2 regions of the Stenotrophomonas geniculata genome follow, and region 2 is predicted to be linked to the other one. Evidence: predicted binding sites of a transcription regulator. Region 2 holds the regulator's gene; the other holds the start of a gene.
What was found. The regulator HrcA, encoded in region 2, represses chaperone genes, less so after heat shock. The targets are predictions, from matches to a motif close to TTNGCACTCNNNNNNNNNGAGTGCNAA.
Positions count from the first base shown of each region.

Region 1: a site for HrcA is predicted at 1,642-1,668, ahead of RI032_RS11045 (co-chaperone GroES). Genes of this name have one in related genera too.

Region 1 covers NZ_CP140571.1:2,383,099-2,386,513, forward strand. Annotated here, with positions in the region: gene RI032_RS11040 (endonuclease) at 1-1,363, opposite strand, end outside; gene RI032_RS11045 (co-chaperone GroES) at 1,715-2,002, shown strand; gene groL (chaperonin GroEL) at 2,084-3,415, shown strand, end outside.
Region 2 covers NZ_CP140571.1:138,564-141,978, reverse strand. Annotated here, with positions in the region: gene recN (DNA repair protein RecN) at 1-1,326, opposite strand, end outside; gene hrcA (heat-inducible transcriptional repressor HrcA) at 1,442-2,506, shown strand; gene grpE (nucleotide exchange factor GrpE) at 2,570-3,085, shown strand; gene dnaK (molecular chaperone DnaK) at 3,268-3,415, shown strand, end outside.

The DNA of each region.
Region 1 (3,415 bases), 2.2 Mb from region 2:
TGTTGGCCTCGGTGGCGCGCTCGCCGCAGTTGGCGTCGCACTTGCCGAACGGCTTGTTGCCACGGTCGGCGTTCCACTGCGCGTCGGTCAGGTACAGCATGTGGGTGTCGGTATACGGCGCGTACGGCAGGCCCTTGTCACCGGTGGTGGTGGCAAAGCCCAGCGAGTTCGGCCAGGTGTGCTCGCGGTTGTACTTCAGGCCACTGCCGCTGCCGGCGCGGTCGGTCACCTTGGCGTAGCTGCGGTTGCGATACGCATCCAGGATCCTGCCGGAATTGTTCGGATCCTCGTCGGCGATTTCCAGGATGGTCCAAGTGCTGGTGCCCGAGCCGCTGTACGGATAGGCGGTATGGCCCTTTATGGTGGCGTGCAGCGAGCAGCGCAGCTGGCTGGGGCTGCTGGTGTTGACCTTTGAGTAATAGCCGGCCGGTACACCCGGATTGCCCGGGTCGGGGTTGCCGCCGGTGCTGGCCACGGTGAACGCGATGCGGCTGTCGGCCGCCGGATGCGCGCCCTGCAGGTCGGTGATGCGCGCGGCGCGGATATCGAAGCGGCAGGCTTCACCGGCCACCAGCGCGGTGTTGGTGGACAGTTTCACGCTGCGGCCGCTGGCCGGGAAGGTCAGCGGCACGCTGCCGGAGGTGCCGCAGCTCAGCGCGAATGCGCCACTGGCCAGGTTCACGGTTTCGCTGAACACCACTTCGAGATCGGCCGCGGCCGGGAAGGTGCTGCTGCCCTGTGCCGGGGTGGTGGTGGAGACCGACGGCGGCGTGTTCGGGCCCGGGGTGCCGCCGCCGCTGAAGGTCTGGCCGTTGTTGCAGCTGCCAAACGTCTGCCCGGCCGATTCGGCCCAGGTGAAGTGGGCGTATTGGCTGCCGCTGCCGGTCAGCTGCAGCGAGGTGCCCGGCGCGGTGCTGTTGGTCTCGGCCACCGGGATGTTCTGGCTGGTCATGCCGGCGGCAGGGCCACCGGAGGCGGTGATGGCGCCCTCGTAGCTGAGGAACTGGACCACCTTGCCGCTGGCATCGACCAGGGCGATGCCGTCGTTCGGGCCGTTCTGGAGGCCGTTGGTCGGGTAGTTGACCACGGCGATTCTGGCGCTGCCGCAGCCAGCGGCGGTGCCGGCCGGGACCGGGTTGTTGGCGTAGGCCGTGGCCGCCGAAGGATTGCTGCCGTTGTAGAGGTAGAGGCGGTAGCCGGACAGGTCCTCGCCCGCGGTAGCGACCACTTCGATGGCTTCGCCGACGTCACCGGCGGCGGTGCTGTCGTCGTAATGCAGTTCGTTGATGAAGACCTCGGCCTGGGCCGGCGCGGCGGCCAGCGCCAGCAGGCAGGCGGCGGCAAGCGGGGACAGCAATCGCATCGACTACTCCTTGTGATTGGGAATGCGCGGCCGAGCCTAAGGCCGATCCAGTGACACTTTGTCGTAAATGAACGTCAGATATCTGACAGTGGGACATCTATCACTAAATAGCACCCCTTGCCCCCTTGGCTTGCCGCACTGCATCCCTATACAGGCGTCCACGCAGGGAGGCAGGTTTCCCGGTCCCGAGAAAAATTTCGGGATCGGCCCTTGAAAGGCCTGTGGAGGTCTCCATCTCTGTCGTGCTCCCGACTTGTCGGGCTTTTTCACGCGCGTTGCTGGCACTCGCCTGGTGTGACTGCTAACATCGCCGGACTTTTTCAGACCAATCAATAACTTAAGAGGTCTCTCATGAGCATCAAGCCGCTGCACGACCGCGTTGTGGTCAAGCCGATCGAAGCCGACGAAATCTCCGCCGGTGGCATCGTCATCCCCGACTCGGCCAAGGAAAAGTCCACCAAGGGTGAAGTTGTGGCCGTCGGCCCGGGCAAGCCGCTGGACAACGGCAACGTGCGCGCGCCGTCGCTGAAGGTTGGCGACAAGGTCATCTACGGCCAGTACGCCGGCAGCTCGTACAAGAGCGAAGGCGTCGAGTACAAGGTCCTGCGCGAAGACGACGTGCTCGCCATCATCGGCTGAGCCTCGGCGCGACCTGCTTTTCTGTAAGACATCCCTTTTCGTCGCCGGGCCCGGCCCGGCGCAAACATCGAGGTAATCGCAATGGCTGCCAAGGATATTCGTTTCGGTGAAGACGCCCGTTCGCGCATGGTGCGCGGCGTCAACGTTCTCGCCAATGCCGTCAAGGCCACCCTGGGCCCGAAGGGCCGCAACGTCGTGCTGGAAAAGAGCTTCGGCGCGCCGACCATCACCAAGGACGGCGTCTCCGTCGCCAAGGAAATCGAACTGGCTGACAAGTTCGAAAACATGGGCGCGCAGATGGTGAAGGAAGTTGCTTCCCGCACCAACGACGACGCGGGCGACGGCACCACCACCGCCACCGTGCTGGCCCAGGCCCTGATCCGCGAAGGCGCCAAGGCTGTGGCCGCCGGCATGAACCCGATGGACCTCAAGCGCGGTATCGACAAGGCCGTTTCGGCCGCCGTGGCCGAGCTGAAGAACATCTCCAAGCCGACCGCCGACGACAAGGCGATCGCCCAGGTCGGTACCATCTCGGCCAACTCGGACGAGTCGATCGGCCAGATCATCGCTGACGCGATGAAGGAAGTCGGCAAGGAAGGCGTCATCACCGTTGAAGAAGGCTCGGGCCTGGACAACGAGCTGGACGTGGTCAAGGGCATGCAGTTCGACCGCGGCTACCTGTCGCCTTACTTCATCAACAACCAGCAGTCGCAGACCGCTGACCTGGATGACCCGTTCATCCTGCTGCACGACAAGAAGATCTCCAACGTCCGCGACCTGCTGCCGGTGCTGGAAGGCGTCGCCAAGGCCGGCAAGCCGCTGCTGATCGTGGCCGAGGAAGTTGAAGGCGAAGCGCTGGCCACCCTGGTCGTCAACACCATCCGTGGCATCGTCAAGGTCGTGGCCGTCAAGGCGCCGGGCTTCGGCGACCGTCGCAAGGCGATGCTGGAAGACATGGCCGTGCTGACCGGCGGCACCGTGATCTCCGAAGAAGTCGGCCTGTCGCTCGAGAAGGCCACCATCAAGGACCTGGGCCGCGCCAAGAAGGTGCAGGTCTCCAAGGAGAACACCACCATCATCGACGGCGTCGGCGACAAGGCCAACGTTGATGCACGCGTGGCGCAGATCAAGACCCAGATCCAGGACACCTCCTCGGATTACGACCGCGAGAAGCTGCAGGAACGCGTGGCCAAGCTGGCCGGCGGTGTTGCCGTGATCAAGGTCGGCGCCTCGACCGAAATCGAAATGAAGGAAAAGAAGGATCGCGTCGACGACGCCCTGCACGCCACCCGTGCGGCCGTTGAAGAAGGCGTGGTTCCGGGCGGCGGCGTTGCGCTGGTCCGCGCGATCACCGCGCTGGCCGGCCTGAAGGGCGCCAACGAAGACCAGAACCACGGCATCCAGATCGCCCTG
Region 2 (3,415 bases):
GGCCAGCGAAATGCGCGACAGTTCACCGCCTGAGGCCACCTTGCGCAGTGCGCGCGGCGGCTGGCCGGCATTGGCCGCGACCAGGAACTCCACGCGCTCGGCACCCTGCGGATCGGGCTTGCCGGCATCCTGCGGCTCCAGCTCGATCAGGAACTGGCCACCGCCCATGCCGAGCTCGGCGATGATGCCGGTGGTGGTGGCCGACAGTTCGGCAGCAGCGCTGCGACGGCTGGCGGTCAGCACTTCAGCCTGCACACGCCAGGCGGCGGCGGCCTTGTCGATCTCGCCGGCCAGGCGCTGCAGGCGTTCGTCGGCGCCGCGCAGCTGCTCCACTTCGGCGTGCATGCGCTCGCGCTGCGCGCCCAGCTCGTCCATCGGCACGCGGTGCTTGCGGGCCAGGTCGTGCAGGCGGCCGAGACGGCGCTCGTTCTCTTCGAACTGCTCCGGGTCGGCATCGAGGTCATCGTGCACCCGGTCCAGCAGCGACAGGGCTTCGTGCAGCTGGATCGAGGCGTTCTCGATCAGGCCGTCCACCTCGCCCAAGCGCGGGTCGTGTTCGACCAGGCGCGACAGCTCGTGGCGCACCTGCTGCAGCAGGTCCAGCGCGGAGCTGCCGTCATCGCCGTTGATCTGGTTGCTGGCGGCCTGGCAGGCGCTCAGCAGGGCGCTGGCGTGGGCCTGGCGGCGATGGCTGGCACCGAGCGCCACGATCGACTCCGGCTCCAGGTCTTCGCGGTCCAGTTCGCGCAGCTGATGTTCCAGGAAGCCGATCCGGTCACTCACGTCGCCCTGTTGCGACAGCGCCAGCGATTCATCGACCAGTGCCTGCCATGCGGCCGCGGCGCGGCGCACCTGGCGGCGCTCGTTCTCGTTGCCGGCATAGGCATCCAGCAGGGCCAGCTGCGACGGGCGCGCCAGCAGGGCCTGCTGTTCGTGCTGGCCGTGGATCTCCACCAGCAACGAGGCCAGGTCGCCCAGCTGGGCCAAGGTCACCGGGCGGCCATTGATCCACGCCCGCGAACCGCCGTCTGCACGGATCACGCGGCGCAGCTGGCATTGTTCTTCGTCGTCCAGCTCGTTGTCGGCCAGCCACTGGCGCGCGGCCTGCAGCTGGTCCAGCGTGAACTCGGCCGAAAGCTCGGCGCGCGCGGCGCCGTGGCGGACCACGCCGCTGTCGGCGCGCAGGCCGGACAGGAAGCCCAGCGCGTCGACCATCAGCGACTTGCCGGCGCCGGTCTCGCCTGAAACCACGGTCATGCCTGGCCCGAACTCCAGTTCGGTGGCGCGGACGACGGCAAAATCCTTGATCGAAAGATGTCTGAGCATGGGTAAGGGGGTATCAGCAGCCGCGCAACGCTAGCACGTGGGCGAGGGAGGTCCAATGACTTGCCAAGGTGATGCACCGCCATTATCTAGTGTCCGTGTCTCACAGGTTGATTCCATGCACGGTTCTCCCGACCAGCTTGCCCCGCGTGCGCGCCATCTGCTGCGCACGCTGATCGCGCGTTACATCCAGGACGGTGAGCCGGTCGGCTCGCAGACGTTGGCGCGCGTGGCCGGCCTGGAGGTCAGCCCGGCCACCATCCGCAACATCCTCGGCGACCTGGAGGACCTGGGGCTGCTGGCCTCGCCGCACACCTCGGCCGGGCGCGTCCCGACCGCACACGGCTACCGTGTGTTCGTCGACAGCCTGCTGCAGATGCAGCCGCCGGGCGAGGGCGAGCTGGCCCGGTTGCGTCAGGAACTGGCTGGCGGCGGCAGCACCCAGGCCCTGCTCGGCAGCGCCTCGGAGCTGCTGTCGGCCATGAGCCACTTCGTCGGCGTGGTCAGCGCGCCGCGGCGCGAGCAGTTCGCCTTCCGCCAGATCGATTTCGTGGCGCTGGACGGGCGCCGCGTACTGGCGATCCTGGTGTTCGCCGACAACGAGGTGCAGAACCGGGTCATCGAGACCCGGCAGGAGTTCGCGCCAGGCCAGCTGGAGCAGGTCGCCAACTACCTCAATGCCCATTTCGCCGGCCTGCCGATGGCCGAGATCCGCACCCGCCTGCTGCTGGAACTGCGCGACGCCCGCTCCGAGCTGGAACAGCTGCTGGCGCACAGCATCGAGCTGGCCGAGCAGGCCCTGCAGCCAGCGGCCGACGACATGCTGGTGGCCGGCCAGACCCGCCTGATGGGGGTGCAGGACCTGTCCGACCTGGAGCGCCTGCGTGAACTGTTCGAGCTGTTCTCCAGCAAGCGCGAGATCCTGCAGCTGCTGGAGCGGACCATCCAGGCGCCGGGCGTGCGCATCTTCATCGGCGAGGAGACCGGGATGATGCCGCTGCAGGGCGTCTCGCTGGTCACCGCCCCGTACACCGCCAACGGCCAGGTGCTGGGCGTGCTGGGCGTGATCGGCCCCAAGCGGATGGCCTACGACCGCATGATCCCGCTGGTGCAGGCCACCGCCGATGTGCTCGGCGCGGCCTTTTCACCCGCCGGGCGCACTCCCGGAACATCCGACGCTTGAAACGCAGCATCCCGCCCACACTAGGGTGGGTGGAGGCGGAGAGTGACCGCCAGGGACCCAGACATGAACCACGAACAGCCAGATATCGAATCCCAGCAGAGTGCCGCTGATGCGGCTGCCGCCGCCGGCGTCAACGACGAAGTGGAGCGCCTGCGCGCCGAAGTCGAGCAGATCAAGGCCGATGCGCTGCGTGAGCGCGCCGACCTGGAGAACCAGCGCAAGCGCGTGGCCCGTGACATCGAGCAGGCCCGCAAGTTCGCCAACGAGAAGCTGCTCGGCGAGCTGCTGCCGGTGTTCGACAGCCTGGATGCCGGCCTGAAGGCCGCCGGCGACGACCCGCACCCGCTGCGCGAAGGCCTGGAGCTGACCTACAAGCAGCTGCTGAAGGTTGCCGCCGACAACGGTCTGGTCCTGCTGGACCCGACTGGCCAGCCGTTCAACCCGGAACACCACCAGGCCATCAGCCAGGTGCCGGCCCCGGGCGCGGCCCCCGGCAGCGTGGTGACCGTGTTCCAGAAGGGCTACCTGCTCAACGAGCGCCTGCTGCGGCCGGCGCTGGTGGTGGTGGCCGCCGAGTGATTGACTGGGCCGGGTGATGCCCGGCCCCGATCGTGCCAGGCCATGCCTGGCAAGGTTTTCCAGGCGCTGAACACAGCGTTCGGGAGATGGCTTGAATGTTCCACGAGCCTCCCCCACATCGTATTCATCCACCGGCCGAACGGCCGGACTGACCCCAACAAGCATCCTCAGGAGTCTCCCCCATGGGCAAGATCATTGGTATCGACCTCGGCACCACCAACTCGTGCGTGGCGATCATGGACGGCGGCAAGGCCCGCGTCATCGAGAATTCGGAAGGCGATCGCACCACCCCGTCGATCGTCGCCTACACCAAGGACGGCGAAGTCCTGG